3 regions of the Streptomyces sp. NPDC002896 genome follow, and region 3 is predicted to be linked to each of the others. Evidence: riboswitches for the same ligand, from Rfam matches in the RefSeq annotation. Region 3 holds a riboswitch; each other region holds the start of a gene.
The links. A riboswitch is a leader RNA that binds a small molecule or an ion and turns the genes downstream of it on or off. The one in region 3 is predicted to bind ZMP and ZTP.

Region 1 (9,443 bases), on a different contig from region 3:
GCCTGTCAGCGCATGTGTACGGCGATGGTGCGAAGGTGGGACTCGGCCCGCGACGGGTTCACCGAGGGAGGGAAGGGCCGGTCAGACAGCCCGCTGCCGAGTCAGGCGCAACACGCTGCGGACCACACCCGACCGAAGTCGATGTGATCGCGCGTGACCAGACGCTGATCGGCATTCATGCGGTCAATTGAGCAGTACATTCTGTGTTCCGTCAACCACCGCCCGCATACCGGACGGGCGTTGACCGGTCCCCGGGCCCTGTTGACACATCCGGGCCGGTGGCACATACGATCGACGGCGGACCGGCTCCGTCTCGCGCGGAGCCTCTCCGGCCGCGTTGAGGGACGCGGCGAACGTGATGACGCCAGGCCCCGGCCGCACACCGTACGCGGGCAGTGCCGCCCGCACCGTGTCCGCGCAGTGTCCGCCTGCTCCGATGCCTGCTCTGTATCCGCGCGATGTCTGCGTACGTGTGCCACCGAATGGTCTCCCACGCCCGCAACTCCCTCTCCCGGAGAGCCCCCGATGGTCTCGCCTTCCGAAGTCACCACTACCCAGGCCGGATCCATTCCGGCCGACAAAGACCTGGTCGCCAAAGACCCGGCCGACAAGGACCTTGTCACCAAAGACCTGCCGGCCGTCAGTTCCGACCGCGACGACCTGCCGCGCATCGTGCCGCGCCGCCGTGTCGGCCGCTGGCTGGCGGCCACCGCGGCGCTTCTGGTCTTCGCGATGGTGCTGAATTCCGTCGTCCGCAACCCCGCGTTCCAATGGGGCGTGGTGGGCCGGTACTTCACCACGGCCGCCGTGCTCGACGGGCTGCTGCTGACTCTGTGGCTGACCGGCGCGGTGATGGTGCTCGGCTTTCTGCTCGGCACCCCGCTGGCAGTGATGCGGCTGTCCGGCAACCCGGTGCTACGCACGCTGAGTTGGGGCTACGTGTGGATCTTCCGCTCCACCCCGCTGCTGGTGCAGCTGCTGTTCTGGTTCAACATCGGCGCCCTCTACCCGACGCTCGGCTTGGGCATCCCCTTCGGCCCGGAGTTCGTCACCGTCAAGACGGTCAATCTGTTCGGCCCCACCCTCACCGCCGTGATCGGGCTGACACTGCACGAGGCCGCATACGCCGCCGAGGTGGTGCGCGGCGGCATCCTCTCCGTGGAATCCGGCCAGACGGAGGCCGCCCAGGCACTCGGTCTCAGCAGATCGCGCACCCTGCGCCGGATCGTCATTCCGCAGGCGATGCGGTCCATCGTGCCGACCGCCGGGAACATGCTGATCGGCACACTCAAGGGCACCAGCATCGTCAGCGTGCTGGCCGTGCACGACCTGCTGTACTCGGTGCAGCTGGTCTACAACCAGACGTACCAGGTCATCCCGCTGCTCATGGTCGCCACACTCTGGTACATAGCCGTCACCACCGTGCTCAGCGCCGGGCAGTTCTACGTCGAGCGGTACTACGCGCGCGGCAACGCCCGAGAGCTGCCGCCCACCCCGCTGCAACGGCTGCGCGGACAGCTAGCCGCCATACCTACCCGCCTGCGCGCGGCGACCGCCGCCGACGCCCGGCCCGCGACCGGCGGTGACCGGTGACCGACGCACCGGTGATCACCGCACCGACGACCACCGGACCCGCCGCCGTCCTGGCCGTCGTCGGCGCGGGCCCGCGCGCCACGGGCGTACTGGAACGCATCGCCGCCAACGCGCCCGAGCTGTGGAACGGCTCGCCCCTGCACATCCATCTGATCGACCCGCATCCACCGGGGCCCGGCAGGGTGTGGCGGCACGAGCAGTCGCCGCTGCTGCGCATGAACTCCATGGCCGAGGACGTGACCATGTTCACGGACGAGTCCTCGCTCATCGACGGTCCGGTACGGCTCGGGCCCACGCTGGCCGAGTGGGCCGCGCAGTTCTCCGGTGGGGACGTGCGTTTCGCGCCGTACGCGGAGCCCGCCGACCCGGACGTCCTGGACGAGCTGCGCGGGCTCGCCGGGAGCGACTTCGCCACCCGGCGCGCCCAAAGCGCCTACCTGGACTGGGTGTTCCGCCGGACGCTCACCGAACTCCCGCCGCACGTCACGGTCGAGTGGCACCGCACCACGGCGACCGCCGTGACGGGCCCGCCGGACGGGCCCCAGCAGCTGCACCTGGCCGACCGGGCGACGCCGCTCCCGGCCGACCTGGTCCTCCTCACGCAGGGCCATTTGGACGCCGTGCCTGAGTCCGGGCACCGCGAACTGTCCCGGTTCGCCCGCCGCCACGGGCGCTTCCACCTCCCGCCGGCGTTCTCGTCCGACGTCGAGCTGTCGGCGCTGCGGCCGGGCGAGCACGTCATCCTGCGCGGTTTCGGGCTGGCCTTCGTCGATCTGCTGGTGCTGCTGACCGAGGGACGAGGCGGCACCTACCGCACGGAGGCCGACGGCAGCCTCACGTATCTGCCGTCGGGCCGCGAGCCCGTCGTGTACGTCGGGTCGCGCCGCGGCGTCCCATACCACTCCAAGACCCGCTACCAGCTCCAGGGCCCGCGGCCGCCGCTGCCGCGCCACTTCGGGCCCGACGCGGTGGACGCCCTGCTCACCGAGGGACGGCCGCTCGACCTGCGGCGCGACGTGTGGCCGCTGATGGCCAAGGAGATCGGCTTCGCGCACTACCACGAGCTGTTCCACGCCCACCCCGAGCGCACCGCCCTGCCGTGGCCGGAGTTCCTCGCGGCCTACGACCGCCTCGACTGGTACTCCGACGAGATGACCGCACTCGTCGCGGGGGCTGTGCCCGATCCGGCGGACCGTCTGAACTTCGAGACGCTGGACCGCCCGCTGGACGGCCTGACCTTCCCGACCCCTGACGCCTTCCAGGAACACCTGCGCACCTACATCGCCCAGGACGTCGCACGCCGCGAGGATCGCGCACACAGTGCCGACCTCGGCGCGTTCCTCGCCCTGCTCTCCGTCTACGGGCAACTGCCGCGCCTGGTCGCGTCGGGACGGCTGACCGCCCGGTCCATCGCCGAAGAGCTCGACGGCTGGTGGCAGGGCTTCTTCAGCTTCCTGGCCTCCGGTCCGCCCGGCTTCCGGCTGCGCGAGCTGCTCGCCCTGTCCCGGGCGGGTGTCGTCCGCTTCCTCGGCGCAGGCCTGCGGGTCGGTACCGACGAGGACAGCGGCACCTTCACCGCATCCAGCCCCACGGTCCCCGGGCACACCGTGACGGCGACCGCGCTGATAGAGGCGTACCTTCCGGGGGCCTCCCTGGGCCGTACCGAGGACCCGCTGCTGCGGGGCCTGCACGGCGCGGGTGCCCTCAGCGAGGAGGTCATCAGCGACCCCACGCACACTCACCGTTCCGGTCTGCTGACGGTGACGACGGACGGCGCGAGCCACGTCATCGACCCGTCGCTCGGCGGCCCTCACCCCCGCCGGATCGCACTCGGCGCCCCGACGAACGTCCGCGGCGTCGCCGCCTTCGCCCGTCCCCGCACCAACGCCCCGGCGTTCCGGCAGAACGACGCCGTGGCCCGGGCCCTATTGAGGGCGCTGTCCGCGGGCCGCGGTGAGGACCACGGCCCGGTCGGCGGAGGACGGACGGCCTCGCGCCCTACCACGGGACGCGTGGGGAGCGGCCGCTGATACGGCGTGTGCCACATCAGGGACCTGGTGTTCGTCAGTGGTGGATCAGGGCTGGATCAGTGGTGGAAGAGTCTCAGGCCGGTGCGCGCGAGCGTGATCCGGTGTTCGCGGCAGGCGGCCTCGACCTCGTCCGACCTGACGGATCCACCCGGCTCGGCAATGTACTCGACGCCGTGACGGTGGGCATGGTCGACGTTGTCGCGGAACGGCAGTGCGCCGTCGGAGGCAAACGCGACGCCGGTGAGACGCCGCCTCCACTTCTCGCGCTGGTCGACGGTCAACTCCTCGGCGGGCGTGGACAGTGCCTGAGCGAGGCGCCCGGTCTCGTCCGGGGTGAGATCGCCCTCGATGAACCGGATCTGCCAGTTGATACGGTCCTGGCGCCGGATCCCCGGCCGGAAGGCGAGGCCACGGACGGCCGGGTGGCGCCGCAGCCACCAGGTGTCGACCTTGGCCCCGGCAAGACGGGTGCAGTCGACACGGGACTGCTGGCCGGCGCCGATTCCGAGCGTCATCCCGCCGCGCACATAGCAGACCGAATTGGACTGGGTGTAGCGCAGTACCGCGAGCCCCAGCATCAGATCGTCCGCGGCGGTCTGCGGCAGTGAACCGCCCACGGTGTGGCCGAGTAGGGCGGCGGAGAGTTGCACCTCGTCGCGTGCCTGGGTCAGGCGCAGACCGAAGACCTCTCGCTCCTCGAACGGTGGGGGCACGAACGTCGCGTCTGCTTCCACGACCAGGAAGCGGCCGTTCTTCTTCTTGCTGAGCGTTGCGACCGTGCCGGGCGCGTACCCGGGGGCGATGACGCCGTCGCAGACCACGCCGGCCAACAGCTCTGCGAGTTCGGTGTCGACAGGGTGCGAGAGGGCGGCAAAGTCGCCGTAGGAGGATTTCGGATCAGCATCTCGAGCACGCAGATAGGCGCTGGTCAGGTCGCCCACGCGGTCGCCGGCGAGTCCGTAGAGCTCTGCCGTGACATCGTCGACGGGTCCGGAGAGGGCCGCGCCGGCAGGTGAGACGTGCTTGAACGAGGCGGCTGCGGGCCTGCCCAGCGACTGGCTGGCCTCACGCACGAGCTGCCACCCGTTGAGCGCGTCCAGCATGTTGATGAAGGACGGTTGTCCGTGCAGCACCCGAACCGGCCATCTGCCGTGCGTCACCGGTGCGACGTGTGCCGCTGCTTGTTGAGGGTTGGTTCCGTAGCGCAGTTCCATGTCCTGGCCTCCTCAGCGGGACATCGCTGACGGAGGCGCCCAGGCGGTCGACGCTCACATCGCATCGGGGTCGGCCGCTCCCCGGTGGTGGTCCACCCTCGCCAGTCGCGGCCGGGCACAACTCTATCGGCAGTAAGGGTCTACGCCACCGGCGCGGCCCGGATCGCGGAGATGTCGAACTGCAGCCGGATCTTCTCGCTGACCATGGCCCCGCCCGCCTCCAGCCTCTGGTTGTACACCAGGCCCCAGTCGGTGCGGTCGATGGTGGTCGTACCGTCGAAACCGGCGCGTTCGAAGCCGAACGGGTCCACGACCGAGCCGAGGTAGGTGAGGTCCAGCTCGACGGGACGGGTGATGCCGCGGATGGTCAGGTCCCCGGTCATGCGGTAGCTGTCATCGCCGACGTGCACCGTGGAGGTGCTGCGGAAGGCCATCTCCGGGTGCCTGTTCGCGTCGAAGAAGTCGGGGCCGACCAGATGCGCGTCACGCTGTTCCACACCGGTGTCGACGCTGGCGACCTGGATCACCATCTCGGCTCGGGACCGGGAAGGCTGCTCACCGTCGAAGTACAGATCGCTCCGGTAGTCGGAGAATGCCCCGCGCACGGTGGTGACCATGGCATGGCGCACGGAGAAACCGATCCTGCTGTGCGGGCGGTCGATGGTCCAGTGGCCGGTCAGAGCCACGAGTGAGGGGTCCAGGACGGCGGTGGCCGTGCCGGAAGCCGCGGGAGAGGTACGGGGGCCGACAGCCGGCGAAGACTCGATAGTGGGGGCATGGCGACGGCTGAAGAAACCCATGATGACGTCGTCTCCTTCTTATGTGATCACTACCGTGCTATCACGCCCTCGCGCCCACCCTCGGTGCGGGATGGGGCCGTCGTCCGGATTCCAGGGGTCCGCCCGCAAAGATCCACAGGATCAACACGAATTCCGCTGAGGCGAATTCCTTGCTCAACGGAGTTGTCCGATCACCCCGAGAAACCTCTTCCGGAATTCGATCAACGACTTGTACTTTCATGTACACCGCATCTTTCGGCGAGTTGGCACCACGGCCGCCGACCGCTCCCCGCGCCGCGAGCCGCCGACGCGTTGATTCCGTATCTCAGAAAGCCGCCCCATGCTCGAAAGCGCCCCATCAACCCCGCAGCCCTCGCCCACTCCCGTCTCGCCTTCCATCGCCGCGAGCGCCGCGGCACGGCTTGACCGGCTTCCGGCCGGCAGATGGCATCGCCGGATCACGTTCATCGTCGGCATCGGCGCGTTCTTCGACCTCTACGAGATCTTCCTCGGCGGAGTCCTCGCCGCGGCGCTCGCCGAACCGTGGTCGCTGACCTCGACGCAGAAGTCCATGGTGATCGCCTCGGCGTTCCTGGGCATGTTCGTCGGCGCGAACGTACTGTCGGTGCTCGCGGACCGCTTCGGACGGCGCCTGATGTTCCTGGTGAACCTCGGCGGATACTCGCTGTTCTCCCTGCTGGCGGCCACCGCGCCCAACCTGGAGTGGCTGCTTGTGCTGCGCCTCCTGTCCGGGATCGGGCTGGGCGCGGAGCTGGTGCTGGTCGACACCTACCTGGCCGAGTTTCTGCCGCGCGCCGTGCGCGGCCGGTACATCGCGTACGCCTACACCTTCGGGTTCGTCGGCGTGCCGGTGGCGGCGCTGTTCGGGGCGCGGGTGGTGGCGTCCCGGGAGCTGCTGGGCATCGAGGGGTGGCGCTGGCTGCTGATCGCCGGTGCGCTGGGTGCGGCGTTCATCCAGCTGATGCGGACCCGGCTGCCCGAGTCGCCGCGCTGGCTGAGCGTGCACGGGCGGCAGGAGGAGGCGCAGTGCATCGTCACCGACATCGAGAACCGGGTGCGTGAGGAGCGGGGCGGAACCGAGCTGCCTCCGGTGCCGCTTGCCGATGAGCAGCCCGAACGCCGTATTCCGTTGCGGGAGATGTTCCGCGGGGAGTTCCGTCGGCGCACGGTGATGTGGTGGATCTTCCAGGTCCTGCAGACCGTCAGCTATTACGGGTTCGGCTCCCTGGCCCCGATCGTGCTGGCATCGAAGGGCTTCACCGTGACCACGTCGCTGGGTTACGCCGCCCTGAGCTTCCTCGGCTATCCGATCGGCTCGGCGCTGTCGATCCCGCTGATCGACCGGATCGAACGCAGGACACTGATCGTCGCTTCGGCGTTGGGGATCGGGGTGTGCGGCCTGGTGTTCGGCTTCGCCGAGTCCTCAGCGGTGATCGTCGTTGCGGGCTTCCTGCTCACCGTGTGCAGCAACGTATTCTCCAACGCCTTCCACGTCTACCAGACCGAGATCTTCCCAACAGGCCTGCGCAGCAGCGCGATCGGCATCGCGTACTCCCTGTCCCGGCTGACGTCGGTGATCCTGCCGTTCGTCGCGCTGACCGTCCTGGAGGACCTCGGCGCCGCGGCCGTGTTCACCGGCTCCGCGGTGCTGGTCGTCCTGTTGTGCCTGGACGTGGCGCTGCTGGGCCCGCGCAGCACGGGCCGCAGCCTCGATCACGTCTGATCCGCGCAGCACCCCGGGTTCGAACCCGCCGCCGACGACCCGGCCGTTGGCACGGGACTCACCCCGCCGTCAGAACGGCGGCGAGGGTGACGGCGGCGGGCAGGGCCTGGGCGAACAGGATGCGCATCGTATCCCCTGCTGAGGGCCGTCGTGGGTTCTCGGCAGGCGGCAGAACGGAGCGCTCAGGCGCCCGGAACGCGGTCCAAGTCGATGTCGGTGCTGGTCACCCAACCCGGTTCGGCGGCCAGCAGGCTGAGTTCCTCCTGCCCGAGGTCGACGTCGACGACGTAACGGAAACCGGCGGACTCCGCGGCAGCGATCCTGCCCAACTCGCCGACGTGCACGGCATGCACGACGCGTCGGCAGTCCGCGTCGGCTCGCTGCACGGTGTCCACGAGGGTCCGCAACAGGTCGGGCAGTACACCGTCCGGGCACCCGTCGCCGATCCACACCTCGACGTCATGGGCGCTTACGGGGTAGGTGTCGCGCAGGCGTCCCGCGGCGCAGCGTTCCAGACGCACGTCCACGGTCACGTCGTTGCGGCGCACGCGGAGGTCGGCCGCAGAGCGCCGGACGGATTCCTCGAACGTCTCCCATCCGGGGCCCAGGACGAACCGTACGGGGAGAGCGGGTGCCGTGATCACGTCAGTTCTCCTCGGTCGCCAGGCGCCGGACGGCGACCTTCTCCAGCTTGCCCGAGGCGTTGCGCGGCACCGCCTGGACGAGCTTCAGGCGTCGGGGCAGCTTGTAGCGGGCCAGGTGGCGGGCGGCGTACTCGCGTACGTCGTCCAGGGTGATCACCGTGTCGTCGGCAACGGTCAGCACGGCAGCGACGGCCTCGCCCCACTGCTCATCAGGGACACCCACCACGGCCACGTCCACGACGCCCGGCATGGAGGCCAGGACGCGCTCGACTTCGGCCGGGTAGACGTTCTCACCACCGCTGATGATCATGTCCTTGAGGCGGTCGACGATGTAGAGGTAGCCGTCCTCGTCGAGGTAGCCGATGTCCCCGGAGTGGAACCAGCCCTCGTCGTCGAAGGCGGCCGCCGTGGCCTCCGGATTGTTCCAGTAGCCGGCGGTGACGTTGGGTCCGCGGACGACGACCTCCCCCGGCACGTGCGGTTTCACCGGCTCGTTGGTGGCGGCGTCGACGACGCGTACCTCCGTGTAGGGCATGGCGATTCCGGCGGATCCGGCCTTGTCCAGGGTGTGTTCGGCCGGCAGGTGCGTGGCGAAGGGCGCGGTCTCGCTCAGGCCCCACGCCTGCTGCAGGAGTACGCCGTGTCTGGCGTAGAGCTGGACGAGGGACGGGGGTACCGGTGCGCCCGCGACGACGATCGACCGCAGATGGCTCAGGTCCTGGTCGAAGACTCCGGGAACGCGGGCGAGAGCGGCGAACATCTGCGGGACGCCGAACATAGAGTTCACCCGGTGGGTCATCAGGTCGTCGAGACACGCCTGCGGGTCGAACGAGCGGCGCACGACGACGGTGCCGCCGCGTACGAGGGTGCGCAGCACGAAGCTGTTGAGGGCTCCGATGTGGAACAGCGGGGCGGCGGCGTACGTGACGTCGCCGCGGCGCGTGTCCATCCGCAGCTCGACGTTGACGGAGTTCCACCAGGCGTTGCCGTGGCTGAGCACGACTCCCTTGGGCGTGCCGGTGGTGCCCGAGGTGAACATCAGGATGGCCGGGTCGTCGGCGTACTTCGCCACGAGGGAGGTGCTCGGCGTCGCCGCCGTGATCAGCGGCGACCAGTGCTCCCAGCCTTCTGCATCGGTGGCCGGCACCTCCGGGTCGTCGTCCACGAGGAGGAATCGCTGCAGCGCCGTGTCCGCGCGCACCGCTTCGACGGCCGGGCGGTGTCCCTCCTCGCAGACGATCGCCTTTGCACCGCTTCCCGGGAGGACGCGCCGCAGTTCGGGTTCGGCGAGACGGAAGTTGACCGGGACGAACACGGCGCCGAGCCGGAACGCGGCGAGCATCGTCACCACGAACGCCGAACTGTTGAGGCCCAGGTAGGCGACCCGGTCACCGTCGGCGACACCGCCCGCCGCCAGGACGCTCGACAGCCGGGCGGCC
Region 2 (9,443 bases), on a different contig from region 3:
GGGCTGGATGGTGCTGCCGCCCGCGCTGGCCGCCGAGGTCACGGAGGCGAAGGGCGTCAGCGACTGGTCGTGCGGCACCCTCGACCAGCTCACCCTCGCGGAGTTCATCGAATCCGGGGCGTACGACCGGCATGTGCGGTCCATGCGGCTGCGCTACCGGCGCCGCCGCGACCAGCTCGTGGCCGCACTGGCGGAGCGGGCACCGGATGTGCGGGCGACCGGCATCGCGGCCGGGATGCACGCCGTCCTCGAACTCCCGCCCGGCACCGAGGAGTCCGTGGCCCGCGCGGCCGCCTGGCACGGCCTCGGCGTCCACGGCCTGAGCCGTTTCCGCCACGAGGGAGCCGTCGCGGAGCCCCGGGACGCGCTCGTCGTGGGATACGGGACGCCCCCGGACCATGCCTGGTCCGGGGCGCTGGACGCACTGTGCAGGGCACTGCCGTAGGAGTGGGCCGAGGCCCGAAGGTGCCGGAGGGCCGTGGGAAAGGCGTAGGCCGTCCGGCGCGCCCTGCTCGCAACACGAGTCGGCCGACCGGTCGTTCACCGCTCCTTCCGGATGTCTTCCCTCATCGGTACCGAGCCGTGCGCCGAAGGTGGCTGGAATTGCCCTGCCTGCCGACCGGCGTGACCAGTGAGGCTTGTCGGCCGTCCGGTCCCGGTCGTCGGATCCCTGGGGGGAATGCCATGCACAGCGAGAGCGGTACACGTCCCGGCAGAACGGCGACGGCTGCCCGCCGCCATAGGCGTACGCGTGTCGCACTGGGCGCCGCGGTCGCCCTGGCGGCCATCAACCCGTTGATGTTCTCCGGGGTCGCGGGGGCCGCCACCCCCGCCGGGACCGCCGCACCGGCGTACCAGGCCCAGGACACCACCCCGGCGACGGAGCACTGGACGACGCAGACCGTCGCACCGGGCGTCCAGGTGCGCACCGGCGTCATCGAGCGCGCAGGCGCCGCACCCACCTGGACGGTCACCGTTCAAGCCCCCGCCGTCAACCGGCTGACCGGCGCCGCGACCTGGTCGGACGTGGGAAGCCAAGCCTGGGCGGAGACCACCGCCCAGCAACTGCGCGACGCCGGTTTCCAGCCGGTCGCACAGCAGGTGTCGTGGCCGGACTACGCGGACACCCCGGACGGCACGATGGGCTGGCGGGTGCGCGTCGGCTCGTACGCGGCGCAGGCCGAGGCGCAGAGCGCGAGCCAGAAGGTCAATGCGGCGGGCCTCCGCTCGGTGGCGGCGTGGAGCGGCTACGACGCCGACCAGCCGGCCGACCGCGAGAGCATCCACGTGGCGGTGATCGACCCCCGCACCTTCGACGGCACCGTGGAGGGCACCCACAACGGCAACGTCGCGCAACGCGAGAAGACGTCGGCGGTCGCCGCGCAGCTCGGCTCCCTGGTCGCCGTCAACGGCGGCTTCTTCATCACCTCCGACGCCGACGGCGTGCAGGGCACACCGGCCGGAGCCGCGGCCTACGACGGCACGCTGGAGGCGATGGCCGGCGGCACCCGGGCCGCGCTGATCCTGGAAGACGGCGGGCGGCACCCCCGTATCGCCGATGTGAGCACCGAGGTGACCGTGCGCGCCGGGTCGTCCACGTATGCGGTGGAGGGCATCAACCGGGTGCCGGGCAAGGTGCGCAACTGCGGCCGCCCGGGTGCCACGCCCACCGAACAGCCCCGCCAGGACCTCACCTGCAACAAGACGGACGACCTGGTGCGGTTCACCTCCCTGTTCGGGGCGAGCCTGCCGGCCGGTCCGGGCACCCAGGCCGTGCTGGACGCCACCGGACGGGTGATCTCATCCGGCGCCCGCGGCGGCACGGTCCCGGCCGGCGGCTCGGTGCTGCAGGGCATCGGCTCGGCCGGCGACTGGCTGGCGGACCACGCCCGGCAGGGCGAGCGGATCACCGTGAAGGAGGTCGTCCGCGACACCGAGGGCCGGCGGGTCGAACTCGGCCCTGACGACAGCATGGTCAGCGCCGCCCCGACCCTGGTGAAGGACGGCCGCATCGACATCGACGCCGCCGGCGAGGGCACCCTCGATCCGCAGGACCTCTCCTTCGGCTACGCCTGGTCGAACGTACGGCAGCCGCGCACCATGGCCGGGATCGACAAGCGGGGACGGTTGCTCCTGGTCACGGTGGACGGACGGCAGCCGGGCGTCAGCGAGGGCCTGACGCTGGCCGAGGCCGCGTCCTTCATGCGCTCGCTCGGCGCCGTCGACGCCCTGAACCTCGACGGCGGCGGATCGACCGCCATGGCCGTCGGCGGCACACTCGTCAACACCACGTCGGACGCGACCGGGGAGCGCCCGGTGGGCGACACCGTCCAGGTGCTGCCCGCCGGCCGCGACTGACGCTCGCTCCTCGTGCCCGTCCGGGGCCCGGTTGCGCGACCGGGCGGGCACGCCCGTACCCTGACCACCGTTCGTCATCGACCAGTTGGCAGTTCAGCTGACGGACGGCAGAGACAGGAACGTTACGGGGGAGCAGAACATGGCAGACGCACGGCGGCAGTTGAGGTCCGGCACGGTCGTACTCGGCGGGGTGGGACTTCTCGCGGCGGCACTCACCTCCTGCTCGTCCGACCCGGACAAGCGGTGCGTGGACAGCGACAGCTACCAGGCCGCCAAGGGCTACAAGGTCGTCGCCGACAAGAACTGCAAGACCGGCAGCAGCGGCAGCAGCAAGAGCCGTAAGACCGGCAAGGTCGCCGTCGATGGCGACTGGTACTACGGCGGCAAGGAGAAGAACGGCTGGGTCGACGGCGGTTCTTTCACCAAGTCGAGCGGCTCCGGCGGTTCGAGCGACGATGACGACGATGTGCACCGCGGCGGCTTCGGCAGCGGCCACGGCAGCTCCGGCGGCTGAGCAGCCGGACACCTGGAACAGCCGGACACCCGCAACTGCCGCACGCCTGGAACAGCCAGACACATGAAACGACGCACCATCGAGCCCCGCGACGGCTGGCAGCAGACCGTCGAGGAGCAGGGGCTGATCTATCCGCTCACCCGTTTCCCCGATGGCTCGCTGCGCCCGTACTGGGACGAGAGCGCGTACTACGTCTTCTCGCTGCCCGAGGTCGAGGCGCTGGAGGAGGTCGTCGAGGGGCTGCACCGGATGTGCCTGGCGGCGGCGCAGTACATCGTCGACGAGGACCGGTTCGCGGATCTCGGCATCACCGATCCGCGGCTGGCCGAGCTGGTCGGCGAGGCGTGGCGGCGCCGGGCCGAACTGCCGTCCGTCTACGGCCGCTTCGACCTCCGTTACGACGGCAGCGGCCCCGCCAAACTGCTGGAGTACAACGCCGACACGCCGACGTCCCTGGTCGAGGCCGCGAGCCCGCAGTGGTTCTGGATGGAGGAGCGCTTCCCCGGCGCCGACCAGTGGAACTCCCTGCACGAACGGCTCGTCGACGCCTGGAAGAAGCAGGCCGCCCTGCTGCCGCCGGGCAGCCCCCTGTACTTCGCGCACTCATCGGCCGACGAGCTCGGCGAGGACCTGATGACCGTCGCGTATCTGCAGGAGACCGCCCAGCAGGCCGGGCTCGACACCGAGTGGATCTCCATGGAGGAGATCGGCTGGGACCGGCTCTCCGGGCGCTTCGTGGACAAGCGGCTCCGCTTCATCCGCAGCTGCTTCAAGCTCTACCCGTGGGAGTGGCTGACGACCGACCGCTTCGGCGAGCACGTCCTCGACACGCTCGACAACGGCGGCGGCACCGGCAGCACCCTGTGGATCGAGCCGGCCTGGAAGATGCTGCTGTCCAACAAGGCGCTCCTCGCCATCCTCTGGGAGCTGTTCCCCGGCCATCCGAACCTCCTGCCCGCCTACCTCGACGGCCCGCGCGACCTGGCGGCGACCACGGGATACGTCGCCAAGCCGCTGCTCGGCCGTGAGGGCGCCGGGGTCACGGTGCACGAGGCGGGCCCCGGCGACCCCGTCGTACGGGAAGAGCCCTGCTGCTACCAGGAGTTGGCGCCCCTGCCGTCATTCGACGGCAACCGCGTGGTGCTCGGCGCCTGGGTCGTCGAGGACGAGTCGGCGGGGCTGGGCATCCGCGAGTCGTCGGGGCTGGTCACGGACGAGTACGCCCGCTTCCTGCCCCATGTGATCCTGTAAGCCTTTTCGGGGCCTGTGACGTCAGGTCCTGGCGGCCAGTACGGCCCGCAGCTGGTCCAGCCCCCAGTCCAGGTCCTCCTTGCTGATGACCAGCGGCGGGGCGATCCGGATGGTGGAGCCGTGGGTGTCCTTGACCAGGACGCCCCGATCCATCAGCCGCTCCGAGATCTGCCGCCCCGTGCCGTACGACGGGTCGATGTCGACACCCGCCCACAGGCCGCGGCCGCGCACCTCCCGCACGGGGCCGCCGCTGCCCGCGAGCAGCCGCAGCTCGTCGTGGAGATGCGAGCCCAGCTCCGCGGCCCGCTGCTGGTACTCGCCCGAGCGCAGCATGTCGATGACCTCCAGCGCCACGGCGCACGCCAGCGGGTTCCCGCCGAACGTCGAACCGTGCTCACCGGGCCTGAACACCCCGAGGACGTCGGCGGACGACACGACCGCCGACACCGGCACGATGCCGCCCCCGAGCGCCTTGCCGAGCACGTACGCGTCCGGCACGACGCCCTCGTGGTCGCACGCGAAGGTCTTCCCCGTACGGCCCAGGCCGGACTGGATCTCGTCGGCGATGAACAGCACGTTCCGCTCGCGCGTCAGCTCCCGTACGCCCCGCAGATAGCCCTCGGGCGGCACCAGCACCCCGGCCTCGCCCTGGATGGGCTCCAGCAGCACGGCGACCGCGTTCTCCGTGAGCGCCTCGCGCATCGCGGTCAGGTCGCCGTACGGGACGATCTCGAAGCCGGGCGTGTACGGGCCGAAGTCCGCCCGGGCCTCCGGGTCCGTGGAGAAGCTGATGATCGTCGTCGTGCGGCCGTGGAAGTTGCCCGCCGCGACGACGACCTTGGCCATGCAGTCGGGCACGCCCTTGATCCGGTAGCCCCACTTCCGTGCGGTCTTCACGGCGGTCTCGACCGCCTCCGCACCCGTGTTCATCGGCAGCACCATCTCCATGCCGCACAGCTCGGCCAGCCGCGCACAGAACTCCGCGAACCGGTCGTGGTGGAAGGCCCGCGAGGTCAGCGTCACCCGCTCCAGCTGCGCGTGCGCGGCCTCGATCAGCCGCCGGTTGCGGTGCCCGAAATTGAGCGCCGAGTACCCGGCGAGCAGATCGAGATAGCGGCGCCCCTCGACGTCCGTCATCCACGCCCCGTCGGCGGTCGCGATGACGACGGGCAGCGGGTGATAGGTGTGCGCAGTGTGCGCCTCGGCAGAGGCGATGAGCGCATCGGCAGCACTCACGGGACCTCCGTCCGTACGGCAGAGAAGGGCAGGTGTGCCCTTTCTACCCGATTTGCCTGCACGGCGCGGCGCTGCGGGCGGCGCCCCATCGGCAGCGCTCCCGCATCCTGGACCGGCAAGGCCGCCCTGCGGCCTTGCCGGTAGGCTGGCCGCGGGCCGTGACTGGCGCGCTGGGATGGGACCGACCATCGGGGAGCGGCCCGCGCAAACCGTGTGCCGTGCGCCTGGGCCGACCCGTGCATCCCGTGTCCGCGTCCGGAGGTCCGACGACATGCCAGAGCCCCTCTCCACCGAGTCCACCGCCTTCCGCAGCGCCCTCGATGTGATCCGGGGTGTCGAGCCCCGCGTCGCCGACGCCATCGGCCAGGAGATCGAGGACCAGCGCGCCTCGCTGAAGCTGATCGCCAGCGAGAACTACGCCTCGCCCGCCGTCCTGCTGACCATGGGCAACTGGTTCAGCGACAAGTACGCCGAGGGCACCATCGGCCGCCGCTTCTACGCCGGCTGCCGCAACGTCGACACCGTCGAGGGCCTCGCCGCCGAGCACGCCAAGGAGCTCTTCGGCGCCCGCCACGCCTACGTCCAGCCGCACTCCGGCATCGACGCCAACCTGGTCGCCTTCTGGGCCGTCCTCGCCGCGCGCGTCGAGGCCCCCGCCCTGGAGCGGGCCGGTGCCCGCCAGGTCAACGACCTCTCCGAGAAGGACTGGGCCGAGCTCCGCCGCGACCTGGGCAACCAGCGCATGCTCGGCATGTCCCTGGACGCCGGCGGCCACCTCACGCACGGCTTCCGGCCCAACATCTCCGGCAAGATGTTCGACCAGCGCAGCTACGGCACCGACCCGGCGACCGGCCTTCTCGACTACGAGGCCCTGCGCGCCACCGCCCGCGAGTTCAAGCCGCTGATCATCGTCGCGGGCTACTCGGCGTACCCGCGCCTGGTGAACTTCCGCATCATGCGGGAGATCGCCGACGAGGTCGGCGCGACCCTCATGGTCGACATGGCGCACTTCGCGGGCCTGGTCGCGGGCAAGGTGCTCACCGGCGACTTCGACCCCGTACCGCACGCGCAGATCGTCACCACGACCACCCACAAGTCGCTGCGCGGCCCGCGCGGCGGCATGGTCCTGTGCGACGACTCGCTCGTCGAGCAGGTCGACCGCGGCTGCCCGATGGTGCTCGGCGGCCCGCTGCCGCACGTCATGGCCGCCAAGGCCGTCGCCCTCGCCGAGGCCCGCCGCCCCGACTTCCGCGACTACGCCCAGCGCATCGTCGACAACTCCCGCGCCCTCGCCGACGGCCTGATGCGGCGCGGCGCCACGCTGGTCACCGGCGGTACGGACAACCACCTCAACCTGATCGATGTCGCGACCTCCTACGGGCTCACCGGCCGCCAGGCCGAGTCCGCGCTCCTCGACTCGGGTGTGGTGACCAACCGCAACGCCATCCCGCAGGACCCCAACGGCGCCTGGTACACCTCCGGCATCCGGATCGGCACCCCGGCCCTGACCACCCGCGGTCTGGGCACCACCGAGATGGACGAGATCGCCGCCCTGATCGACCGGGTGCTCACCTCGACCCAGCCGGGCACGACCAGCAAGGGCGCCCCCTCCAAGGCGCAGCACGTCCTGGACGAGAAGGTCGCCGACGAGGTCTCGCGCCGGGCCGCCGACCTGCTGGACGGCTTCCCGCTCTACCCGGGCGTCGACCTCAGCTGATCCCCTTCCGATTCGGCTGATCAACGGCTGCCGGCGGCGTACTGCCGCCGGCAGCCGACGCTGTTCTCAGGGGCCGGTCGGCCCGGCCGGGCGCACTGTGTCCCACGTCTCATCGGCAGTCGCTCGACGGGGCCGCAGCCACCCGCATCCTGGAGGTGAGCCGTCGCCCTCCCGGCCGCGGAAGAAACGGTTCCCGAGCTGTCGCGGATCGGTTCCCAAGCTTTCGCGCGCACCTGAGAGAATGTTGAGCATGGTCTCTGATCACCCAGCCGTCGCCGCAGGCCCCGAGGCGCCCCGCTCCGCGTCCGGCGCCCGTCCGCGTGTCCTCTCCGGAATCCAGCCCACCGCAGGCTCGTTCCACCTCGGGAACTACCTGGGAGCGGTGCGCCAGTGGGTGGCGCTGCAGGAGACCCACGACGCCTTCTACATGGTCGTCGACCTGCACGCGATCACCCTTCCGCAGGACCCGGCCGAGCTGCGCGCCAACACCCGGCTCGCCGCCGCCCAGCTCCTCGCCGCCGGCCTCGACCCGGAGCGCTGCACGCTCTTCGTGCAGAGCCACGTCCCGGAGCACGCGCAGCTCGCCTGGGTCATGAACTGCCTGACCGGCTTCGGCGAGGCGTCCCGGATGACGCAGTTCAAGGACAAGTCCGCCAAGCAGGGCGCCGAGCGGGCATCCGTCGGCCTGTTCACGTACCCGATCCTGCAGGTCGCCGACATCCTCCTCTACCAGGCAAACGAGGTGCCGGTGGGCGAGGACCAGCGCCAGCACATCGAGCTCACCCGCGACCTCGCCGAGCGGTTCAACGGCCGCTTCGGCGAGACCTTCACGGTCCCGAAGCCGTACATCCTCAGGGAGACGGCGAAGATCTACGACCTGCAGGACCCCGCGGTCAAGATGAGCAAGTCGGCGTCCACGCCGAAGGGCCTGATCAACCTCCTCGACGAGCCGAAGGCGACGGCCAAGAAGGTCAAGAGCGCCGTCACCGACACGGACACGGTGATCAGGTACGACGCGGAGAACAAGCCGGGCGTCAGCAACCTGCTCACCATCTACTCGACCCTCACGGGCACGGGTATCGGCGAACTGGAGCAGAAGTACGCCGGCAAGGGCTACGGTGCGCTCAAGACGGACCTCGCCGAGGTCATGGTCGAGTTCGTGACGCCGTTCCGGGAGCGCACCCAGCAGTATCTGGACGACCCGGAGACGCTCGACTCGATCCTGGCCAAGGGCGCCGAGAAGGCACGCGCGGTCGCCGCGGAGACGCTCTCCCAGGCGTACGCGAAGGTCGGCTTCCTGCCCGCCAAGCACTGAACGACAGGGAGGACCGGCCGGACGAGCCGGCCGGTCCTCCCCCAGTGCCTCAAGGGCCTGGGAGGTACCCCCGGTGCCCGACTGTCCACCACCCGACGCGACGACAGGAGTAAGACGTGGGGACCGTAACGATCGGTGTGTCGATCGCGGTCCCGGAGCCACACGGCAGCCTGCTCCAGGAGCGGCGCGCGGGCTTCGGTGACCCCGCGGCGTACGGCATCCCCACACACGTCACGCTGCTGCCGCCCACGGAGGTCGACGAGTCGGAGCTGCCCGCGATCGAGGCGCATCTGCTGGAGGTCGCGGCGGCGGGCCGGCCCTTCCTCATGCGGCTGTCCGGCACGGGGACGTTCCGGCCGCTGTCGCCCGTCGTGTACGTGCGGGTCGTGGAGGGCGTCGAGGCCTGCACCTGGCTGCAGAAGCAGGTCCGGGACGCATCAGGCCCCGTGGCACGCGAACTGCAGTTCCCGTACCACCCGCATGTCACGGTGGCGCACGCCATCGACGACGAGGCGATGGACCGGGCGTACGAGGAGCTGGCGGGGTTCGAGGCGCAGTGGCCGTGCACCGGTTTCGCGCTCTACGAGCAGGGCGCCGACGAGGTCTGGCGCAAGCTCCGCGACTACTTCTTCGGCGGCGGCCACGTCGTGCCGCTGCAGGCGTCGGCACCCGTGGTCCGGCGAACACTGCCTGCGCACTGATCTCGGCAGCCGCACGGCGGAGCTGGGGATCGCGCGAGGGGGAAGGCATGGCCAGGGTCAACGCGGCACTCGCCGTGATCGTGCTCGTGTTCGCCGCCGTGGTGGCCTTGTACACCGTGGTCGAACCCGGCATGAGCTGGAAGTACGACAAGGTCTACAAGGACCTCGGCAGGCTCTCCGACGTGATCGCGACCGCCGACGACGACATCTGGGTGGTCGGCAACGCCACCCGCACCGTCAGCTACGCCGGGGACGAGACGGCCGACGACGGCTTCCTCCTGCACTACGACGGCACCCGCTGGCAGCGCCGTCCCATGCCGAAGGCGTTCGGCGACAGCGTCTACGAGGCCC
Region 3 (9,443 bases):
CCCGGTGCTGACGGCGGGCGCGACGGACCGGACGGTGTACCTCCCGGCGGGCGCCCGGTGGACCGACGCCTGGACGAGCGACGTGTACGAGGGCGGCACGACCGTCACGGTCGACGCCCCACTGGACCGGATCCCGCTGTTCCTGCGGGACGGGGCACGGCTGCCGATCGCTCAGTAGCGGTGCTGTGGGGGGAGGGCGGGCCGGGCCACGGGGCCGGCCCGCCCTCCCGTGTGCCGGTCCCCGGCCATGGGGCACTCCTCAGGGGCCATCGTCAGGCCGTCGGCCGGGTCGCCCGGGCAAAGGCGGCCATACGCCGGGCGTATCCGTCCGGGTCGCCGAAGTGCACCGCCACGTGCTCGGCTCCGGCGTTTCGGAAAGCCTCGGCCGTGAGGGCCGCCTCGCCGACGGTGCGCTCGGGGCCGTGCCAGTCGATCCGCGTACCGGCGGACACGGTGCGGCCGTCCGTACAGGCACGCAGGTACGCCAGCCGCTCGCCGAACTCCTCCGGGCCCAGGCCCACGCCCTGCCAGACGTCGGCATACCGTGCCGCCCTGCGCAGGGCGGCGTCGGTGACACCGCCGGTCATCACCGGCACCGGACCGTCGGGGCGCGGCTCGAAGACGCCCGTCCCGAAGCCGTACCAGCGGCCCTCGAAGGGGCCTCGGCCAACCCGGAACAGGTGCCGGATCAGTGCGATGGCCTCGTCCGTCCGGGCGGCCCGGCTCCTGAAGTCGGCGCCGACGGCGGTGAACTCGCGTTCGTCCCAGCCGATCCCGGCGCCCAGGGTGATCCGCCCGCCGGACAGCCTGTGCAGGGTCGCGACCTGCTTGGCCACCACGAACGGACTGCGCATCGGCAGGACGAGCACAGAGGTGCCGAACCGGATCCGGGTGGTCGCGGCTGCCAGCCAGCCCATGGTCACGAGCGGTTCGAAGACACCTCCGTACACGGGGCCGTACTCGGCCGGCGGCAGCAGGTGATCGGGAAGCCACGCCGTGTCGTAGCCGAGGGCCTCGGCCTGCTGTGCCAGCTCGACGAGCAGGCGCGGGTCGGCACCCGCGGTCTCGTTGGGGAGGACGACCTGCAGCTTCACCTCCCCTCGCCCTCCCTGACTTCTGAGGGCACTTCCGAAAGCGGAAGGGACTGGAGGAAGCCGAGGACCGGCTTCAGCCATTCTTCCGGCCGCTCCACCATGACCACGTGGTCGCTGTCGATCTCCGTGTACTGCGCGCCCCGGATTCCGGCCGCCAGAGCGCGGGAGCCCGCGGGCAGGACCATGCTGTCGCTGGTCGTCGCGACAACCAGCGTCGGTACGGCGACCTCTGGCAGGTCACCGGTGATGTCGAGGGAGGGAATCAGGTCGACGTGCGGGCGGAGTGCGGGCGGCTCCTCGGCCCGCCAGCCGGGAAGAAGGCCGAGCAGGTGGTCGTCGGGCCGGGCGAAACCGGCGGTCAGGACGAGGGCGGTCACCCGCTCGGGGTGGCGTACGGCGGCGCGCACCGCCACCAGAGTGCCGAGCGAGAAGCCGAGCACCGCGAACCGCTCGATGCCGTGCCGTACGGCGGAGTCGACGACCGCGTCCGTGAGCTCGTCGAGGCCGAGCGGGGTGGCGGCGACCGGGGTCCCGCCGGAGCCTGGATAGTCGGGGGCGACGACTGTGTGGGCGGCGGCGAGGGCCGGCACGACCGGGGCGAAGTTGCCTTCGATGCTGCCGGTGGCGCCATGGGCGAGCAGCAGTCCCGGACCGGTTCCCGTGACGGTGGTGGCGAGGGCGGGGAATGAATCGCGCATGCCCCGTACGTTGACCCATCACACCGGTGTGAAGGTCAAGTCCCAGGCGCGGTGAGGAGAATCGGTGCTGATAGGCGAGCTGTCACAGCAGACCGGGGTCGCGACGAGGCTGCTGCGGTACTACGAGGAGCAGGGCCTGCTGTGCCCCGACCGCGACAGCAACGGATACCGCGTGTACGCGCCCGAAGCCCCGTACGTCGTCGCCCGCATCCGGGGCATGCTGGCGGCCGGGCTGACCACCGGCGCCATCCGCGAGATGCTGCCGTGCGCCACCGATGCCGGGCCGGGGATCGACCCCTGCCCGGAGGTGCTGCGGACGATGGCCGCGAACCTGGAGCGGATGGACGCGGACATCGCGGATCTGCGCCGCCGCCGCGCCGCGCTGGCCGAGTTCCGCGATGCGACCGAGGCGCGGCAGAGGCGGTAACCGGCTCGATCCCGACCACTCAGCGCTGGTGCCACACCAACGTGTAGCGCCAGAACAGCCGGCGGCGCAGCCGTGCACCCGGCAGGACCTGGCGGGCTTCGCGGACGATGTCGGGGAAGCTCATGTCCGCAGGGCGGGTATGGGCGGTCATCGAGACTGGCCGTGGTGCCTTGCGGCCTTTGTTCTTGAACCAGCCCATGGCGAGGTTCAGCGGGATGGCGATGGCGCCGAGCAGGTGGTCGCCTCGGGTCTCCGCGCGAGCCAGTCCGACGACCACCAGCGTTCCTCCGGGTGCCAGGTGCCGGCGCAAGAGGGTGAGCGCTTCGGTGAACGGCAGGTGGTGGATGACGGCGACACACGTGATGACGTCGTAGGAACCGGCGGGGACCCCGGTCAGCACGTCCGCGACGGAGAACGTCACCGGGGCGGCCGGAGGAGTCAGCTCCCGTGCCCGGGCGACGATCGCCGGATCCGAGTCGATTCCCTGCACCTCCTTGGCGCGTATGGCCAAGAGCCTGGCCAGGTCGCCACTTCCGGAGCCCACGTCCAGGGCACGGTCGAATCGTTTCGGAAGCTGCCGCAGGATCCACCGGTGGTAGTGGGCGTTGTGGTCCCATGGATGAGCGGCATTGAACCGGTGAAGGGTTTGCAGGACGCGGGGCGACAGCAGGTTCATGCCGCCATCCCACCAGACCGTGGGTTCCGGCGACGCCCGCTCCGGAAAATGGCCGCACGCCCGGCTACGGTGTCGGCTCGGCGAGGTAACGCCTCAGAGCGTCGGCGCCATCAGGTACGAACGTCAACCGCTGAAGCGCGTCCTGCAACTCGCCCTCGGAGACCCAGCCGTGCCAGGCGATCTCCGACGGATCAGGGACGATCGCCTCGGTGACGACGGCCTCATGGACGCCGAGCCAGTATGGGCTGATCGCCCCTCGGCAGAGGAGCTTGAAGACGAATCGCACCGATGCCTGAACCCCCAACTCTTCGGCGAGTTCGCGAGCGGCAGCCTCCTCGTATGACTCGCCGACCCCTGCGGCCCCGCCGATCAACCAGTTGTACTGCCCCGGGAACCGGGACACGTCCTCCTGTCTCCGATGCACCAGGATGCGGCCCTCCGGATCTCGACAGACGGTCGTCGCGACGCGGTGCAGCCACTGTCTCTCGATGGCCTCGCCCCGCTCCACCACCCCGACCACCCGATCCTGCTCATCGACCCGCTCCACCAGTTCACCCATGGCACTCACGATCGCAGAACGACGTCAGCGTTTCCGCCTGCCGAGTTGCTGTTCGGCGGCCTCCACCGTCTGTGCCAGCAGGACGGCGATGGTCATCGGGCCGACCCCGCCGGGTACGGGGGTGATCAGACGGGCATGGGCGCGGGCGGTGTCGAAGTCCACGTCGCCGACGTTGCCGGGGTTGTATCCGGCGTCGATCACCACCGCGCCCGGCTTGATGTCCTGACCGCGGATCAGTCGCGGTCGTCCCACGGCCGCTACCACGATGTCCGCTTCCCGGACGATCGCGGGCAGGTCCGCGGTGCGGGAATGGCAGTACGTGACCGTGGCGTCCCGCGCGAGCAGGAGCATCCCGACCGGTTTGCCGAGGATCGGGCTGCGGCCGATCACGACGGCGTGTCTGCCGGCGAGTTCGACGCCGTACTCGTCCAGGAGCCGCATGATCCCGCCGGGCGTGCACGACACGAAGCCGGGCAGTCCGAAACTCATCGCGCCGAAGGAGTGCATCGTGACGCCGTCGACGTCCTTCTCCGGAGCGATGGCCTCGAACGCCGCCCGCTCGTCGATGTGCCGCCCGGCAGGGTGCTGCAGCAGGATGCCGTGGACCTCGGGGTCGCGGGAGAGAGCAGCGAGCGCCTCGACCAGCTCCGCGGTCGTGGTGGCGGCGGGCAGGCCGATGTGGCGGGACCGGATGCCGGCCTTGGCGCAGCGGGCCCGCTTCATGCGGACGTACGTGACCGAGGCGAGGTCGTCGCCCACCAGCACCGTCGCCAGGCACGGCGCGACACCCGTGCGCTGTGAGATCTCCGCCGCCTTGGTCGCGGTCTCTTCGCCGATGCGCCGGGCGAGGCCGGTGCCGTCCATGAGCTGGGCTGTCCGAGTCGGGGACATCATCGCCTCCCAGGCGTGGTCGACCACTCGCCCAGGCGCACGGCATCGACGTCCACGTCAGGCCGCTCCCCGGTGGTGCTCCACCTCAGCGCCAGTCACGGCCCACAGCGCACTGTAGTGGACATGAGGTATTCGGCGTGCTGCGAATTGCCCCGGCAGGCGTCACGGCCGCTCAGGTCGCCGCATACGCCGTCGCCTGGATGCCGTACAGATCCGCGTACCGCCCGCCCAGTGCCAGCAGTTCCTCGTGTGTGCCGTGTTCCGTCAGTCTGCCCTTGTCGAGGACGAGGATCAGGTCGGCGCCGCTCACGGTCGAGAAGCGGTGGGAGACGATCACGGTCACGGCGCCGGTGCGGGTGGCGAGGGCGTGGGCGCGGTTCATGTAGCGCTGGAAGATGGCCTGTTCGCTCGGGGCGTCGAGGGAGGCCGTGGGTTCGTCGAGGACGAAGAGGAGCGGGTCGGGGCGCATGGAGGCGCGGGCCAGCGCGGTCTTCTGCCACTGGCCTTCGGAGAGGTCGACGCCGCCCAGTTCGCGGCCGAGCTGGGTGTCCAGGCCGTCCGGGAGGCGGGCGACGAGGCTCTCGGCGTCGGCCGCGCGGACTGCCTCCGCGATGCGTTCGCGGTCGTCGATGTGCGGGAGGTCGCCAAGGCCCACCGTCTGGGCGAACACGGTGTGGAAGCGCCCGAAGTCCTGGTACGCGGCGCTGCTCCGGGCCCGCCAGGCGTCCGTGTCGAGCTCGGCGAGATCGGTGCCGTCGACGGTGATCCGCCCCTCGTCGGGGCGGTAGAACTTCGACAGCAGCTTCACCAGCGTCGTCTTGCCGGAGCCGAACTCGCCGACCACCGCGACCACGGCGCCGGCGGGCAGCGTGACGCTGATCCCGTCCAGCGCGCGGCGTTCGGTGCCCGGGTAGACGTACGACACGTCGGTGAGGGTGATGCCGTCGCGCAGGACGTCGGGGCTGGGCGCCGTACCGGTGTTGCGGTTCCGCTGCTCGGCGGCGTACTCGCGCATCCACAGGTACGGGCCGATCAGCCGCATCGCGTCGATCGCCCCGGCCGCCCGGATCACCGCCTGTTGCACGGACTGGCGCAGCGCCGCCGCGACGGTGATCGTCAGCACCAGGTCGCCGGGCGTCCCGAGGCCGTGTGCCGTGCGGTGGCCGACGAGCGCGAGGCCGCCGCCGAAGCCGAGCGTGAACACCGTCCAGCCGACGGCCCGTAGCCGTGCCGCGCGCATCCGGGCCCGGTAACGGCCGTCGACCACGGCCCCGAAGGCCGCGCTCTGCCGCCGCACGATCTCCTCCCCCGCGCCGGCGACCCTGAGCTCCTTGCCGGTCGCCGCGCGCGTGCCGAGCTTGAACAGATGGCGCTGCACGCGCTGGTACTCCGCGGTGTCGGTCTCCGCCGCGTTGATCAGCCGCTGGCCGCGGGCGTTGGCCCACAGCGGGAGTGCGGCGGCGGGCAGCAGGAGCAGCAGCCAGGGGCTGACCGTGCCGAGGAGCAGGAGCAGCACCACGAGTTGGAGCACGTCCGTGAAGATCGCGATCGCGCTCCACATGCTCGCGACAATGGCCCAGGCGGAGGTACGGACCGTGGTGACCCGGTCCAGGTAGTCCGTGCGCTCCAGGTGCTCCAGGCCCTCCAGCGTCGCGATGTCGCGGTGGATGCCCTCATGGATGTCCGTCAGCCCGATCTTCTCGGTCGACATGATCATGAGGGAGCGGCCGATGTGGTTCAGGGTGCGGGTCGCGGCGTAGGCGCAGGCCGCGCAGACCGCACCGAGGACGGCCACGTCGTGGTCGCCGGTCGTGATGCCGTCCACGGCGGTGCGCAGGGACAGCGCGACGCCGATGGTGGCGGGCACGCCGAGCAGCAGTACGGCGAGGGTGGCCGCGGTGGCGGCCGGGATGCGGCGGCAGGAGAGCGCGAACAGCTCGCCCCACAGCGCGAGTGTGCGCCTCACCGGTACCGCCCCTTTCTTGCCGGTCTCGTCCTCACTCAATGCCGTACTCGCCTCACTCAATGCCGTACTCGCCTTCCTCGATGCGGTCCTCGTGGCCGCGCCGGAAGCGTTCGGCCTGGATCGCGAACATCTCGGCGTACGTGCCCTGCCGGGCGATCAGTTCGTCGTGGCTGCCGGATTCGGTGATGCGGCCGCCGTCGAGAAGGACGATCCGGTCGGCCTGGCGGACGGTGGACAGGCGGTGCGAGATGAGGACGACGGAGGTGTCGTCGCCGCGGGCGCGGGCGAGCCGGTCGAAGACGTCGAACTCGGTGCGTACGTCGAGGTGGGCGGTCGGCTCGTCGAGCACGAGGAGCCGGGAGCCGGTGTGCACGGCGTAGAGCGCGCGGGCGAGGACGACCTGCTGCCACTGTCCGCCGGACAGGTCGACGCCGTCGGTGCGGGAGCGGGCGAGCGGGGTGTCCCAGCCCTGCGGCAGCCGCTCCAGGACGGCGGTCAGCCCCGCGTCGCGGGCGGCCGCTTCGAGCGCGGTGTCGTTCCGGGGGACGGCGGCCTGGCCGAGGGTCACGTTGTCGGCGGCGGAGAGTTCGTAGCGTACGAAGTCCTGGAAGACGACCGAGATGCGGCGGCGCCACGCGTCGGGCGTGAGCTCGGCCAGGTCGGTGCCGTTCGCGGTGATACGGCCGCCGGTCGGCTCGTACAGGCCGGAGAGCAGCTTGATGAGCGTGGACTTTCCGGCGCCGTTGAGGCCGACGACGGCGAGGAGTTCGCCGGGGCGGATCTCCAGGTCGAGGCCGTCGAGGACGGTGTGCTCGGTGCCGGGGTAGCAGAAGGAGACGCTCTCGAAGCGGACGTGGAGAGAGCCGTCGGGCATCTGCGCGCCCTGGCGCGGCACACGTCCGGCATGGAGCGCACCGGCATCGTCGGACACCGGCAGGAGTTTCTCCAGCTCCTCGGTTGCTTCGATTGCGGCCTCGGCCCCGGCGACGTCGCGCCCGTCGGCGTAGTCGACGAGGCTCACCAGCGACCAGCCCGCGCTCAGCACGGCCGTGGCGACGGCCGCCGAGTACGTGCCGTCCGCACCGCCCGCCGCTGCCGGTACGAACACGGCGAGCAGACAGCCGAGAACGACGATCCCGTGCCCGATGTTCTCCCAGGACGTGTGGACGGTCCTGCGCCACAACGGCTCGAACATGCCCATCAGATGACGCCGGTGCTCGGCGAGCATCCACCCGGCCAGGCCGAAGGTGCGCACGTCCTTCCCGGCGCTCGGCGACGTCAGCGCCTCGGCCCACACCCCTCCCTGCTGGGCGCGGTCGGCGCGGGTCAGCCACTGCCGGATCAGCTCCGCGAAGCGGCGTACGAAGCGGATGCGCAGCGCGACGACGGGCAGCAGGATCACGGGCACCGCCCACCACGCGAAGGCGACCAGGACGGCGGACGAGGCGACGAAGCCGCAGGCGGCGCTGATGAACCGCAGCTGGGCGGCGGCGCCGTCGGCCGGGGTGCGCTCGGTCCAGTTCTCCGGGTCCGCGGAGGCGGCCTGCACGAGTTGCTGGGTCCTGGGCTGCTCCAGGCCGCCGATGGTGGGGACGGAGACGGCGCGGCGCAGGAGCGCGGCCCGGTGTGCGCCGACGATCCGCGCCTTGAGCAGCCAGTCCAGGGGCTCGATGAACGACTCGAGGAGGTGCGCGACGAGGAGGAGGCAGGTGAAGGCGGCCAGGGGCCACAGGAGGCCGCCGAGGACTCCGTCGCCGGTCAGCCGCTCGGCGCGGCCGATGAGATGCCCCATGGCGACCGCGGTGGCCGCGGGCAGCAGGGCCTGGGCGAGCAGGAGCAGCGAAAGCCCCACCAGCAAGGGGCGGGGGACGGTGCGGAGCGGGCGGAGCAGCGCGATGCGCTGCGTCAGTGGGCCGGTCAGTACGGGTCACCTCGCGGGTTCCGGTGGGTGGTGGAGCCGGCCCCGGACGGGACCGGCTCCCTTTCGCGGTGCTCCATGGTGCCGTGGTGCTGTGTTGCCGTGCTGCGATTTTCTGGCCCGCCGTCAGCCGGTCAGCTGCTGGAGACGGTCAGGTTGTTCGTCTGGAAGTCCAGCCCGCCCGACGACGAGGTGATCTCGTAGCCGAACTGGACGTCTCCGATGGTCTCGTTGCCCATCCAGCCCTTGGTGTCCTTGATCCACTTGAGGATCGGCAGGATGCTGACGGTGCCGGAGCTGGAGTCCGAGGTGCGCAGGAAAGAGAAGACCTCGTTGGCGCCGTTGTTGCCCTTGTAGACGGTCCAGGTGTGGCCGCCGAGGGTGACGTTGCCCTGCGAGGTGCCGAGCGGTCCGACGGCTCCGTTGTAGTTGACCCAGAGCATGATCTCGTAGTCGTAGTCGGTGTCCCAGATGTCGTACGAGGTGTTGTACGCGCCGGAGGACGGGACCGTGACGTTGTAGCTGCTGCTGAGCGAACCGAGCGAGGTGATCGACTTGTTGATCACCTTCTTGGAGTTGGGGTAGGACTTGATGCCGCCGGTGTTGGGGTGGTCGGCCCAGACGCCCCAGTTGGTGCCGGAGTTGGCCCATATGCACTGGCTGCCGGCGCCGGAACCCCAGATGTTGTTGTAGAGCGTGTAGCCGTTCAGCGTGGTGTTGCCCCACTGGTCGCAGGAGTTCCAGACGGCGGCCTGGGCGGGGGCGGATGCGAGGCCGATCGTCGCGCCGAGCGCGAGCGCGGGGGCCAGCAGAGCCTTGGTGACCTTGCTCAGTGTGCGTCGTGCCATGGTGTCCCTTTCCATGGGTGGGGGGATTTGCTGAGTTCTTCGATCTACCGCGCCTCCAGAGTGAGGACGCGGTCTTCCCCGGCGCGCAGGGAGAGCGGGCGCGCGCCGGTGGAAGTCCGGGAGTGCGTCCGCAGGTCGATGCGGACGCTGCGGGTGGGTCGGATCACGGCGGTGGCGCCGTCCGGGCCCCAGGTGAGGTCGACTTCGGCGCCGAAGCGGGTGCGTACGCCGAGCAGTTGGCCGCTTGCGTACGCGTCCGGGAGCGCGGGCAGGAGGACGAGCCGGTCCGGTGTCGACTGCACCAGCATCTCGACGAGCAGCGCGGGCAGTGCGTGGGCGGCGTCCGCGTTGTAGACGTCGCGGTTC

Region 1: linked by a shared signal. The riboswitch ahead of ABT009_RS07680 (phosphoribosylaminoimidazolecarboxamide formyltransferase) and the one ahead of ABT009_RS17560 (bifunctional 5,10-methylenetetrahydrofolate dehydrogenase/5,10-methenyltetrahydrofolate cyclohydrolase) in region 3 are both predicted to bind ZMP and ZTP.
Region 2: linked by a shared signal. The riboswitch ahead of ABT009_RS14275 (glycine hydroxymethyltransferase) and the one ahead of ABT009_RS17560 (bifunctional 5,10-methylenetetrahydrofolate dehydrogenase/5,10-methenyltetrahydrofolate cyclohydrolase) in region 3 are both predicted to bind ZMP and ZTP.

What each region holds. Positions count from the first base shown of each region.
Region 1 covers NZ_JBEOVA010000004.1:127,313-136,755, forward strand. Annotated here, with positions in the region: gene ABT009_RS07670 (amino acid ABC transporter permease) at 526-1,593, shown strand; gene ABT009_RS07675 (FAD/NAD(P)-binding protein) at 1,590-3,623, shown strand; gene ABT009_RS07680 (phosphoribosylaminoimidazolecarboxamide formyltransferase) at 3,680-4,837, opposite strand; ZMP/ZTP riboswitch at 4,868-4,956, opposite strand; gene ABT009_RS07685 (YceI family protein) at 4,978-5,637, opposite strand; gene ABT009_RS07690 (MFS transporter) at 5,957-7,360, shown strand; gene ABT009_RS07695 (hypothetical protein) at 7,543-8,004, opposite strand; gene ABT009_RS07700 (long-chain-fatty-acid--CoA ligase) at 8,006-9,443, opposite strand, start outside.
Region 2 covers NZ_JBEOVA010000007.1:89,568-99,010, reverse strand. Annotated here, with positions in the region: gene pdxR (MocR-like pyridoxine biosynthesis transcription factor PdxR) at 1-445, shown strand, start outside; gene ABT009_RS14295 (phosphodiester glycosidase family protein) at 685-2,358, shown strand; gene ABT009_RS14290 (hypothetical protein) at 2,498-2,872, shown strand; gene ABT009_RS14285 (glutathionylspermidine synthase family protein) at 2,936-4,123, shown strand; gene rocD (ornithine--oxo-acid transaminase) at 4,145-5,359, opposite strand; ZMP/ZTP riboswitch at 5,508-5,596, shown strand; gene ABT009_RS14275 (glycine hydroxymethyltransferase) at 5,631-7,076, shown strand; gene trpS (tryptophan--tRNA ligase) at 7,327-8,391, shown strand; gene ABT009_RS14265 (2'-5' RNA ligase family protein) at 8,508-9,092, shown strand; gene ABT009_RS14260 (hypothetical protein) at 9,140-9,443, shown strand, end outside.
Region 3 covers NZ_JBEOVA010000008.1:374,376-383,818, reverse strand. Annotated here, with positions in the region: gene ABT009_RS17590 (glycoside hydrolase family 31 protein) at 1-178, shown strand, start outside; gene ABT009_RS17585 (TIGR03619 family F420-dependent LLM class oxidoreductase) at 273-1,094, opposite strand; gene ABT009_RS17580 (alpha/beta fold hydrolase) at 1,091-1,792, opposite strand; gene ABT009_RS17575 (MerR family transcriptional regulator) at 1,857-2,219, shown strand; gene ABT009_RS17570 (class I SAM-dependent methyltransferase) at 2,239-2,895, opposite strand; gene ABT009_RS17565 (NUDIX hydrolase) at 2,960-3,454, opposite strand; gene ABT009_RS17560 (bifunctional 5,10-methylenetetrahydrofolate dehydrogenase/5,10-methenyltetrahydrofolate cyclohydrolase) at 3,479-4,345, opposite strand; ZMP/ZTP riboswitch at 4,368-4,454, opposite strand; gene ABT009_RS17555 (ABC transporter ATP-binding protein) at 4,518-6,311, opposite strand; gene ABT009_RS17550 (ABC transporter ATP-binding protein) at 6,364-8,163, opposite strand; gene ABT009_RS17545 (glycoside hydrolase family 12 protein) at 8,364-9,077, opposite strand; gene ABT009_RS17540 (glycosyl hydrolase family 95 catalytic domain-containing protein) at 9,122-9,443, opposite strand, start outside.